Regions from separate parts of the Hymenobacter jejuensis genome, predicted to be linked through region 3. Evidence: riboswitches for the same ligand, from Rfam matches in the RefSeq annotation. Region 3 holds a riboswitch; each other region holds the start of a gene.
What was found. A riboswitch is a leader RNA that binds a small molecule or an ion and turns the genes downstream of it on or off. The one in region 3 is predicted to bind S-adenosylmethionine.

Region 1: another riboswitch for S-adenosylmethionine. It lies ahead of FHG12_RS00240 (amino acid permease); the one in region 3 lies ahead of FHG12_RS17670 (phosphoadenylyl-sulfate reductase).
Region 2: another riboswitch for S-adenosylmethionine. It lies ahead of FHG12_RS18320 (ATP-grasp domain-containing protein); the one in region 3 lies ahead of FHG12_RS17670 (phosphoadenylyl-sulfate reductase).

What each region holds. Positions count from the first base shown of each region.
Region 1 covers NZ_CP040896.1:78,297-82,471, forward strand. The annotation lists gene FHG12_RS00235 (MGH1-like glycoside hydrolase domain-containing protein) at 1-538, shown strand, start outside; gene FHG12_RS00240 (amino acid permease) at 646-2,124, opposite strand; SAM riboswitch class I at 2,454-2,545, opposite strand; gene FHG12_RS00245 (EcsC family protein) at 2,619-3,371, opposite strand; gene FHG12_RS00250 (Gfo/Idh/MocA family protein) at 3,500-4,175, opposite strand, start outside.
Region 2 covers NZ_CP040896.1:4,454,502-4,458,676, forward strand. The annotation lists gene FHG12_RS18310 (SDR family oxidoreductase) at 1-266, shown strand, start outside; gene FHG12_RS18315 (LLM class flavin-dependent oxidoreductase) at 350-1,369, opposite strand; gene FHG12_RS18320 (ATP-grasp domain-containing protein) at 1,374-2,372, opposite strand; SAM riboswitch class I at 2,743-2,846, opposite strand; gene FHG12_RS18325 (hypothetical protein) at 2,948-3,460, opposite strand; gene namA (NADPH dehydrogenase NamA) at 3,652-4,175, opposite strand, start outside.
Region 3 covers NZ_CP040896.1:4,301,014-4,305,188, forward strand. The annotation lists gene cysD (sulfate adenylyltransferase subunit CysD) at 22-933, opposite strand; gene FHG12_RS17670 (phosphoadenylyl-sulfate reductase) at 999-1,757, opposite strand; SAM riboswitch class I at 2,071-2,165, opposite strand; gene FHG12_RS17675 (UTP--glucose-1-phosphate uridylyltransferase) at 2,544-4,175, opposite strand, start outside.

The DNA.
Region 1 (4,175 bases), 860 kb from region 3:
CATGAAAAAGCTCCTTCACCGCATGCTCGACGAGTCCGAATTTCTCTCCGAATACGGCGTGCGCGCCCTCTCGCGCTACCACCTCGAGCATCCGTACGTGTACGAAACCCCCGAGATGGATTTCTCGGTGCGCTACGACCCCGGCGAGTCGGTTTCGGATTTGTTTGGCGGCAACTCCAACTGGCGCGGCCCCATCTGGTTCCCGATTAACTACTTGATAATCGAGTCGTTACAGCGTTTCCATTTTTACTACGGCGATACTTTCGAAGTAGAATATCCGACGGGCTCGGGGCAGTTCAGCACCCTTAAAGAAATCGCCGCGGCCCTCTCCGAACGCCTGACCAAGCTGTTTGTTCGCAATAAAAAAGGCCAACGACCCGCGTTTGGCAAGTACAAGCTGCTGCAAAAGGACCCGCATTTCCGCGACTACCTTCTGTTCCACGAGTACTTCCACGGCGACAACGGCAAAGGCCTAGGTGCCAGCCACCAAACCGGCTGGACTGGCCTGATTGCCAAATTGTTATATACCCCAAAATAGCATAGCAGCCACAGCGCCAAGCGGCGGAATTGGTTTTTACTCCTGAATTGCTTATAACAAAAGAGCCGGCGCAATGCGCCGGCTCTTTTGTTATAAGCAATTTCATATCAACTAATAACCTCTTGCGGGGCGGGTTGCGCTTCAGCCTGAATGCCTTGCCGCAGCTTGCTGTTTTTCTTGCCATAGCCGAAGTAGATCGCTAATCCAATGGCCAGCCACACAAACAGACGAATCCAAGTGTCGGCGGGCAATGACAGCATCATCACTAAGCAGGTTAGGATGCCCAAGATCGGCACCAGCGGCACCCACGGCGTGCGGAACGGGCGCGGCGTGTTAGGCTCGCGCTTGCGCAAAATCAAGATGCCAATGCACACCATCACAAAGGCCAGCAACGTGCCGATGCTCGTCATTTCGCCGACGACACTGATGGGCACCAGCCCGGCAAACAGGCTAATAAACACGCCCAGCAGCAGATTGGACTTGTGCGGCGTCTGGAAGCGCGGATGAATCTGGGAGAAAACGCCGGGTAGCAGCCCATCGCGCGACATGGTAAAAAACACCCGCGACTGGCCCAGCAAATCGACCAGAATCACGGAGGTATACCCAATCAGAATGGCGATAATGATGGCTTGGCTGAGCCAGGCATAAGGCGTCTTTTCGATGGCAATGGCCACCGGCGCCGCGCTGTTTTTGAACTCCGTGTAATTGGCCAGACCCGTCATGACGTGCCCGAACAGCACAAACAAAATCGTGCAGATCACCAGCGAGCCGATGATGCCGATGGGCATGTTGCGCTGCGGATTCTTCGTTTCCTGTGCCATGGTGGCTACGATGTCGAAGCCGATAAACACGAAAAACACCACCCCGGCACCCCGTAAAATGCCGCTCCAACCAAACTCGCCAAAGTGGCCTGTGTTGGCCGGAATATAAGGATGGTAGTTGGCTGGGTTGATGTACTGCCAGCCTAGCACGATAAACACGGCCACTACTGAGAGCTTCAGGGCCACCACAATGCCGTTGTAAACGGCCGAGCCTTGCGTACCACGAATGATGATGGCCGTGATGAAGAGCACGATCAGGATGGCGGGCAAGTTGATAAAACCCGACACCACCGAGCCGTCGGCCAGCGTAACTTTTTCGAAGGGCGAAAGCACGAGCTGCGCCGGCATGTGAAGGTCGTATTTGGCCAGAAAGCGCACCAAGTACTGCGACCAGCTGATGGCCACAGTCGCGGCACCCACAGAGTATTCGAGCACCAAATCCCAGCCGATGATCCAGGCAAATAGCTCACCCAGAGTGGCATACGCGTAGGTATAAGCAGAACCCGCCACGGGCACCATAGAGGCAAACTCGGCATAGCACAAAGCCGAAAAGGCGCAGCCAATGGCCGCCACCACAAACGACAGCGTGACGGCCGGTCCGGAGTGGTTGGCGGCTGCAATGCCGGTGAGCGAAAAAAGCCCCGCCCCAATGATTACCCCGATGCCGATGGCAATCAGGTTGAGGCCACCTAAGCTGCGTTTGAGAGTATGAGAGCCGGTTTCGGCAGCTTCCTGCCGCAGAAGTTCCAATGATTTTTTTAACATACAATACGGTTCGGACAAGGCGGGCCACCGGCCGGCTTATCACGATAGAAACGGGAAAAAAGGCTGTGGACTACGCAGCTTGGCTATACCAGAATCACTTTACTGATTCGTATATAAGCACTTGATTATCAAGGTCTTATATACGAATATAAGTTCTGACTCAATTAGGAGCCACAAGCTGCGGCAGTACCGAAAAACAATCAGCAACAACAACCAAATGCGAAGCTGCAGCAGGCACGATCAGCCGTTATCAGAACGGAGCCAGCAGCCGTACGAGCGCACAACAGGAACGGGGCAGCAAGGTTGTTGGAAAAAGCCACGGCAACTTGTTTTTATATGGTCAGGACTTGGCACCGTTTCGGATGGCCCGAGGGTTGCCGGCGTTTCATAGAGCCTGTCTCTCCACGCCTCGGTATAAAAACAATCCTTTGATGGGGAAAGAATTGATGCCGCAAAGGTACGTACCGCAACTTTGCATTACCAAATGCGATCTGTCAGGCGGCCCTTTCGGCGGGTACAGCAGCATCCGACTCGAGAAAGCGCCGCATGCGGAAGCAGTTCATGGCGGTTTCGCCAAGCTGCTCGATCAGGCGGTAATTAGCTACCGCTCCTACTGCTGCCCCAATGAAGGGCATCAGCTGGGCCATCTTTGCCAGATCGATGTAGTCGCGATACTCTTGCTGGAAAGTGCGCCAGTCAAAAGCTTGCACATCGGTGGGCAGCTGGTGGCGATACTCTTCCCAATTGACTACGCGGTGGTACACTTCGTTGCGGGTGTGCTGGCTCGAAAAGGCCAGCTGAAACACATGCAGTAAGTACAAGCGTTCGGTGTAGTCGCGCACATCGTATCCGTACAGCGACGCCACGTCAAATAACAGCTTGATTTTGAGGCCTAACAGCAACGGAAAATCGGCCAGCCCCAGCAGGAAGCCGCCCGCGCCTGTTACGGCTCCTTCGGCCGAAGCCGTGTTGCGGTAGGATCGCACGCGGCAGCGAACCGACTTTTCACGCTCTTCCAGCGAGGCATCGGCAGTGGGCCGGCGCGTGAGGTACGAAGAGCCGTACAGCACACCGCGCACCATCTGCTTGATAGTGACTGTGATGGCTTCATGCAAGCGCTCAGGCAGCCAGGCATTAAGGCGCATCTGTACCCGTCGCGTGAAGCGGTTGAGGTATGAGGGCGGTCGCTGCATCTGTTCTTGCCACGTCCGCAGCTCCGCATAAGCTAGCTGTTCGTAGGAAGTCATAGTATATAGATACGCAGAATAAAACCTACAGGCTCAATTCTTTACATCTATTCTGGCTAAAAGATTCAGGGGTCGATCTATTCTTTCCCCCGGCACGACTTCCGCAACAAGCGCCGAACTCGCCCAAACTATCTCAACCGATATATCCGCTCAATGATCTCTACCACTTTCGCGCCTTCCTGCGCATTGGTTGTAACAGCGGCCCCATGCTGAATCACATCTATCACATTATCAATTACTTGCGCGTGGTTGGCAGCGCTCCCTTTGTACGCCCCATATTCGTTCGCCGGATTGGTGGGGGGCAACGCAGGTAACGTGTAGTCGCGTAGGTGGCAATATTCGACTTGATCCAGGTACTGCCCTCCGATTTTGAGGCTGCCGTGCTCGGCAATCACCGTGATGGAGCTTTCGAGGTTACGGTCCCAGACCGCGGTGCTGTATTGAAGCGTGCCCGAACCTCCGCGCACCAAGTCAAAAGTAACGAGGCCACTGTCTTCAAACTCCGTGATGCCCTGATGGTTGAAGTCTCGAAAACGAGCCTGTAGGTTGGTAACATCGCCAAAAACCCAGTACAACAAATCGATGAAGTGGCTGAACTGCGTGAAGAGTGTGCCGCCGTCCTGGGCCTGGGTGCCGCGCCAGCCGCCAGGACGATAATAACGCGCATCACGGTTCCAAAAGCAGTTGATCTGGACGAGGTAAATCTGACCGAGTCGGCTTTCGTTGTAGACTTGCTTGAGCCAAGCGGCCGGGGGCGAGTACCGGTTCTGCATTACCCCAAACACCAACTGGCCTGTTTGCTGC
Region 2 (4,175 bases), 150 kb from region 3:
TCCAAATGACCATCGACCCCGCCGACGACTCCAACCCCTACGCCGGGCAGGTACGCAGCGTGCTCAATGCCTTCAGCAGCCGCAGCGGCAATGCTTCCACCGCCGAGCAGATCGCCGAAGTAATCTACACCGCCGCCACCGACGGCTCGAGCCAATTGCGCTACATCGCCGGTGCCGATGCGCAACAGGTGCTGGGCGCCAAAGCCAACATGACCGACGAAGCGTATCTGGCGATGACGCAGAAGAATTTCGGCTTGGCGGAATGACCTTACCCCATTCGAGCTCCACAAAAAAGCCCCGACTGCTATAGCAGTCGGGGCTTTTTTGTAAGTATCTGATTATGAAATACTTAAGCTAATACATTGATAATCTCTTCCGAGAACCGCTGCATTTCCTCCAGTTGCGGGCTGGTCTGGAGCAGGAAGAAATCAACGCCCACTTCTTCAAAGGCCGCGATGCGATCCTGGATTTGGGCGGGCGTGCCGGTAAGGCCGGTGCGCAGGCCGCGGTTCGACACCGAGTAATCCTGCAAGGACACTTGCTGCTCTAGTTGCGTGCCCGCCAGCCACTGCTGGTAGTTGCCGTAGCCAGCCGCCGAAGCCTGCACGTTGGTGATGCGGTCGAGTTCCTGCTTTACTTCCTGTTCCGAGTTGCGCACGATGGAGTAGCCGGCCACGCCAAACTTCATGGGCGGCAAGCCTTTTTCCTCGCGGCGGCGGCGCATGTCGGCGATGCGCTTGCCGATCTGCTCGGGTGAGTCGCCGTGCATCACGTACCCGTCGCACTGGGTGGTAATCAGGTTTTTAGCCGCTTCCGATTCGCCACCGGCGTACAGGAAAGGCTTTTTGGCCGGCTTGGGCTGCAGTACGTTGTCGGTGACGTTGTAGTACTTGCCTTCGTAGGTGAAATGGTCTTTTTCCCACACGCCGGTCAGTACGTCGAGCCACTCCTTGGTGCGGGCATAGCGATCGTCGTGCTCCTCGAAGTGCAGCCCGTACTTGGTCGCCTCGTCGCGCCACCACGACGACACCACGTTCAGCGACAAGCGACCCGGCGCGATCAGGTCGATGTTGGCGGCTTGCTTGGCCAGCAACGCGGGGTTATGGAAAGTAGGCCGCACGGCCACCATGATTTCCAACTCCTTCGTCACCGCCGCCAGCGCTGCCGCCGTCGACCAGGCTTCCAGGGCCGGCGCCTCTTGGCCTTTGATGTCGTTTAAGTAAAGCTCCGCGATGAGCGTGAGGCTATAGCCCCACTCTTCGCTGCGCTGGGCCAGCTGGCGCACGTAGTCCCAGGAAGTGCTCATGCCTTCGTCGGGCACGTTGCGCAACCAACCGCCAAATATGGGAAGCCAATATCCGAACTGCATGATTCTAAGCTTCTTGGGTGGCGAGTTGAGATTCCGACTTCTTAGCCAGTTCTTGCTCCAAGTAGTCCACAAAGCGGGCGTACGGGTCAAAACCCACCACGTTTACGGCGTCGGCTACGAAGTTGGAGAGGGCATTGATGTCGTAGAACAGCACGTCGCCGTTGCGGTCGTCTACGAGGTATTCGATGCCGCCCACGTCGATTTTAGCCGCGGCTACCAAACGCTCCACGGCCTCAATTACTTCGGCGGGCGGCGTGGTGGCTTCCACCTGAATGCCTTTCTTGGGCGCTTCGGTAAGGCAGAAGTCGCCTTCGGTGATCTCGTCTGGAATCTGGCAGATTTCGGCAGGGCAGAGGTTGAAGCTTTCACCCGTCGTGAACACCTTCATGGCGTAGAGGAACTTGCCATCCAAGGTTTCTACACGGGTGATGTGACCGCCGCGCGGCGCCACAAACTCCTGTACCAGAGCCGTTTGGTCGATGCCCAGATCAATGCTGCCGGCTTCCACGGCCTGCTGCAAGCCTTCCGGCGTGTCGAAGCGGATGATGCCCGCGCCGCTGCCGCCGATGTTTACCTTCACTACCAGCGGGAACTGCAACTCAGCCGCCGCATCCGGAATGCGCGAAACGTGGTTTACCACCCGCGATTTGGGATATTTCAGTCCCAGCTGCGTCAAAAGCGAGAGTTGGCGAGCCTTGTTGGTTTCGATGCTCGACGCTACCGTTCCGTTGATTACGCGCACGCCCAACCGCTCGAGATGCGTCATGAAGCCTGCCGTATGGAAGATGCCCTGCCCATGATCGCGCAGGTAAGCTGACGAGCTCATCCGGTTGACCACCAAGCTGTAGCGGCTTTCCTCTTCGGAAGGGTCGAACATATGGTAGGCGGCATCAATCTTTTCGTAGGCAATGCCCCGACGGTCGAGCTCGGCAAACAGCGGCTTAAACCACTCAGGATGCTCGTAATAAATGCCAATCGGCTTTTCGGAAGAGTAAGTGGACATATAGGTAGTTGGTAATCTGAGAAATTACAGGAGAGTATTTATCTAACTAACTGATTGTCAATTAGTTAGATAAATAAAAGAATTCGTATCGAAAGGAGTAAAAGGAAATTCCCAGCGGGAAAGTTTTGTCGGGCGCTGGTTTTGGCTGCAACCTGTGCGGGGCAAAGGGCCACAAAAGGCTCAGTCCGTGCTGCTTAGCAATTGTAAAGAGGAGCCTGTGCTACACCAACCGACGCTGGAATGGCAGAGTTAGCAACAACAGCAACAGGAAGCTGTAGGAACGAAGAAGTCTCCGCCGAACAACGCGTGTTGGGTTCGGGCGAGGGGAGAGGCAACTGAAAAAACCGCTGGGGTTTGCATGTAAAGCGCTGGTTTATAGTTCCTAAACAATTTTAGGCAGGAATTAGCACCTTAGCTCAAGGTAGGTTGCTAGAAGTTCACAGAGCCTGATCTCTCCCTTCTTCTGTATAAAGCATCCCCGAAAAAACCGGGTTTTGACGTTATGGTTGCAAAGATGGTCGTCGACAGCTTACCATGCAAATAGGAAATCCTAAAGCTCGACCGTATTGTGGAAATTACAAAGCTGATTGAGCAACTTGAAGCTGACGTTTTTCCTTTATTCCTTCTCTTATTTTATTAAGGGATAACAGCAGAATAATCGCAACAATATTTACGCCGAAAACAGATAATTCATAGTTTCTATTATAACTCAAAAGGAAAGTAGGGAAATTAAATTCAAATTTTATTGATAAGCTTTTTGTTAAATCTAGATTAATAAAGAAAGCCGAACCTGATACAAATTTATATGACATTCCCGCAAACGAAAGATTGAGAATCTGAATCGATTGATTGATCATTGAAATCAGAAGCCCTTCGTATCTATCATTTATTAATAATTTGCCCGCATAAATAGAAAAAGAATAAAAACTTAGCATTGTAATGATCATTGCGAGAACAATTCCAGTGATTATTTCTGTCTGAGCCAGTGCCCAAATTGTTATAAATATACCTAAAGCGCCGCTTAAGGCTTGATAAAGCCCTAAAAATTTAACTCTTTTAATTTCTGGTGCAGATAAAAATTCTTCCATGTGAAATAGGATTTGAAGCTTCAATGCAATAATTATCGCTGAGGCTAAGATGCTTTTGCTGTTACTGCGACTCGCAAGAAATATGTTTGCTCGCTATTAAACAAACGCCCAGCCTTCTGAGCACAGCAGGAGAAGGACGGACGTTTAGCGAAGTGATGACTGATTTAAGTTGTTAAGTGATTTGTAGTCAGTTACTTATGGCGCTTGGCCCGTTCGTATTGCACGGGCCACGGCACGTCCGCGCCGAGTTCCTGGGCCGCGTGAAGCGGGAAATACGGGTCGCGCAGAAACTCGCGGGCCATGATGATCAGATCGGCTTGGTTGTTCTCCAGGATGGTTTCAGCTTGCTGGGCGTCGGTGATGATGCCAACCGCTCCGGTCGGGATGCCGGTTTCCTGCCGGATGCGGGCGGCAAATTCCACCTGGTAGCCGGGGCCGACCGGAATGCGGGCATTGGGTACGTTGCCGCCGGTAGAGGCATCGATCAAGTCGACATCTTTGGTTTTCAAGACGTTGGCAAGCGCAACGGAATCCTCGATGGACCAGCCGCCTTCAGTCCAGTCGGTGGCCGAGATGCGCACGAACAGCGGGTGGTCGGTGGGCCATATTTCACGCACCGCTGCCACGACTTCCAGCAGCAACCGGATGCGGTTTTCAAACGAGCCGCCGTATTGGTCGGTGCGCTGGTTGCTCAGGGGCGAAAAGAACTCGTGCA
Region 3 (4,175 bases):
AAGTAATTGATAATCAATTACTTAGAAATAGCCGTTGCGCTTGCGATCTTCCATGCCGGTTTCCGAGATGGTGTCGTCGAGGCGGGTGGCGCCGCGCTCGCTCACTTTGGCTTGCAGCAAATCCAGGATGATGTCGTCCACGGTGTCGGCTTCGCTTTCCACGGCGGCGGTGCAGGTCGAGTCGCCCACGGTACGGAAGCGCACGCGGCGGCTCACGATTTCGTCGGTGTCGTCGAGGCGCAGGTGCTCGGTAAGGCCCAGCAATTGGCCGCTGGGCAGCACTACGCACGTGCGCTCGTGTGCGAAATAGATGTTGGGCAGCTCGATTTTTTCGCGCTGGATATAATTCCACACGTCCAACTCGGTCCAGTTGGAAATGGGGAACACGCGCACGTTTTCGCCCTTCTGGATGCGGCCGTTGTAGATGTTCCAGAGCTCCGGGCGTTGCCGGCGCGGGTCCCACTGACCGAACTCGTCGCGTACGCTGAAAATGCGCTCTTTCGCCCGCGCTTTTTCTTCGTCGCGGCGCGCCCCGCCGATGCAGGCGTCAAACTCAAACTCTTCGATCACGTCGAGCAACGTGTAGGTTTGCAAGGGATTACGGCTCGGAAACTTGCCGCCGGGCTCGCGCAGGCCGCGCTGCTTAATGGTGTCTTCCACGCTGCGAACGATCAATTTTTCGCCCAGGCTCGCGGCCAGCTGATCGCGGAAAGCCAGCACCTCAGGGAAGTTATGACCCGTGTCGATGTGCACCAGCGGGAACGGAAACTTGCCCGGCCGGAAGGCTTTTTCGGCCAAGCGAGTTAAGGCAATCGAATCTTTGCCGCCCGAAAACAGCAGAGCGGGTCGTTCAAATTGGCCGGCTACTTCCCGCAGAATGTGAATGGCTTCTGCTTCGAGGCGGTCTAAGTAGTCGAGATGAATTGTACTCATAATCAGTACTATGGGTCTGCCCAGGTAGGGGCCGATTTGGCGAATGAGATAACGGTGGCAGGTGCTTAAGCAAGCAGTTTTTCGACTACTGGGTCGCGGCCTTCGTGGGCGGCGGTGCTGTGCAGGCCGCACTCTTTGGCGGCCTGTTCTTCCCACCACCAGCGGCCGGCCCGAAAATCCTCGCCCGGCTTGATGGCGCGGGTGCAGGGCGCGCACCCAATGCTGACGAAGCCTTGCTGGTGCAGCGGGTTGAATGGGATGCTGTGTTCGCGCACGTACTCCCAGGCTTCGTCCCAGGTCCAGTCGAACAGCGGGTGTACTTTGATGAGCTGGTGCCCGGCATCCCACTCCACGGCGTGCATGTTTTGCCGGTTCGGCGATTGCTCGGCCCGAATGCCGGTCAGCCACACGCGCTGCCCGGCCAAGGCGCGGCCCAGCGGCTCGACTTTGCGGATGTGGCAGCACTCTTTGCGGGCTTCGATGCTCTCGTAGAAGCTATTGGGACCTTTTTGCTGAACCAAATGCTCGATGCTTTCGCGCTGTGGCGCATATACTTCAATGGGCTTTTGGTAGCGCAATAGCGTCTTGTTCCAGGTAGAATAGGTCTCCTGGAAATTGCGGCCCGTATCGAGCGTAAACACCCGAATGGGCAGGTTGTGGCTGAAAATCAGGTGGGTAAGAATCTGGTCTTCTAGGCCAAAGGAGGTCGAGAAAGCGACTTTATCAGGAAAATGGTCGGCGATGAGCTCCAACGTGTCCGTCACGGATTGCCCAGCCAAACGGTGGCGCAGGTCTTCGACCAGCCCTTCGAGTGCTACTTGCATGAGAGGAGTGAAATAGGATTTTTCCGAACGGAAAAGCAGAGAATAGAGGGGGCTGGCGCACAGACTGCCGCAAACCGAGTAGCCTATGTCTGTGACGATAGAGCCCGGTGCTGGAAGGCTGCCGGCGAGGGGGAGTTACCGTTGATCAGGCAACCGCAGGAAAGGGAAAAGAGAAGGGGACTACGCTTCAGCAACCCATGCTAGCCGCAGCCATACAGGTGGCTGGGCGCGCCATGCAACAACACCCATGCTGTACAGCAACGAGGTTGGCGAAGTAGGCGCGGAGGTTGGAGACAGTAGCCACGGTAACTTGTTTTTATATGATCAGGACTTGGCACCGTTCCCGATGGGTATCGGTTGGTTGCCGGCGCTTCGTCGAGCCTGTCTCTCCACGCCTCTGTATAAAAACAACTCTTTGATCAGAAAGAATTGATGCAGCAAATGTAAACTAAGCTTTTTGATAAAAACAAACGCGTATAGGATTCGGGCTTAGCATAAAAGGCTTTTACAGTGAAGAATCCACGAGAAAATAGCTATTAAATAAAATGAAATAACACATTGATAATCAACATGTTGTAATTAAATATCAATCGTTTGCGATCAGTGGGTGTTTTGTTGGTAAATAATCGCTTAGGATGCAAGAAAATTTTTGAAAAAAGTTGCAACGATGAGCGCAGCTATTATAAAAACAGCATCAATTTCATCCTATCGGAATGCTTGAAAAGCAAAACAGCGTCCAAAAACCGAGGCTTTTGGACGCTGTTTTACAAGATGTTAGAGCAGAAATTATTCAAAAGTGCCCAGCGAAACGACGTAATCTTTGCTGCCATCCGTTACCCACGAATCGAGTTGGGCGGGATCCTTCATCTGCTGACCGCGGCTGCGCGGCACGACCACATAGCCGCATTTCACGTCGGGGAGGGCCGACATATCGCTCCACAGCTTTTCGATCTGCGCGACGGGGTAAATGTCCTCCTGGCCGTGGCCCCAGCGGTATTTCACATCTTTGATCGTGACGTACGTGGGGATGCGCTGGGCCACGCTGCGCACGGCTTTGGCCAACAGTGCCTCGTCGCCATTTTGCACATCTTGGCGGCTCAGGCCAAACAGCTTCAGTAGCGGATCGACCTGAATCCAGGTGGTCATGGAGTTGTAGTAGCTTAGGGCCAACTCGTCTTCTTCGCGGGGCTGGGCGAGGCCTTCCAGCAGCCGAACATGGCCATTGACGCGTGCCAATCCGCCACCACGGTCTTCGATGCGGCGCGGCACTACTTCGAAAGTTAGGGCATTGCCAGAAGCCAAATGGTAGCCCAGCACGGCCGCGTGCACATCCGCGCCCAGCGTGTCGATGTTGTGCAGCATGATGGTTTCGACCTGCGGCTGCTCGCGCAGGAGCTGAGCCAGCGTACCGTTGCGCAGCAAATTGGACACCTCGTACCAGTGCCCCAGCGGCGAAAAGCGCTGAGCGGCAATGTTATCCACGTAGTCGGTGCCTTCGCCCTTCGCCTTGGCCCAGTTGATCATGCTGCTGCGCACGGCATCGCGGACTTTCTGCTTGTTTTCGTCGAGCGTTTCCTGCGGCATTTCTTCCCACATAAAGCGCAAATCGCGCTCTGTGGGCACAAAACGCTGCCCAATGGAGCGGCCTGCCGACAGGAAAACCTTGCCGCCGTAACCATAATTCCGGGTGTGCGCCAGCTGCTTACGGATGGGCTCGTGGGTGAGGTAGCTGGTAGCTACCACGTGCGGAATGTCGGTTTGGTAGTGCTCAGCCACGCGCCGCGTTTTGGCCAAATGAATCTCCAAAAAGCTGCGGTGCACGCCGTTGATTTCCACAAACGGGTTGAGCGCTTTGATCACGCCCGCACCTTTGGTCCAACGGCTGCCCACGCCGGCGGCTAGGCTCATCACGGCTACTTTGCCGGCCCGAATTGCGGCTTCGCCAGCTTGAGTATATTCTTGTGTGTCAGATAGTTGGGTAATGTCTGTGGGCTGCACGTCTTCGATGGAAGTTTCAGCGGCTAAGCGGTTGCGCGACAAGCCAATGCGACCTTTTTGCAGTTCCTCGCGGATGTCTTCGTGCTGAATGTAGTCGAAGCCATTTTCGCGCTTGATGCGGTCGGCCTTCTCGTTTTCGACGCTGCGGTTGCCCTGTGCCGTGGGGTCCGACACCTTGAACAGGTTGCTGACGATGGTGCGCAGCAGCGGGTAGGCCAGGTTGTTCTGCTCGCAATACGTGGTGAAAAAGTCAATTTCGGCCCGGCGGATGTAAGAAATGGTCTCTGGGTCTTTCTTCACCAATTGCGACACATGGATGGCGTAATACTGCTCTGGCATCAGCGCTTCATTGCCTTGGTGCAGCGTGCCCCACGAGCCTTTCGGGTTGATGCGCCAATTGTATACCACCGGCTCCATGGC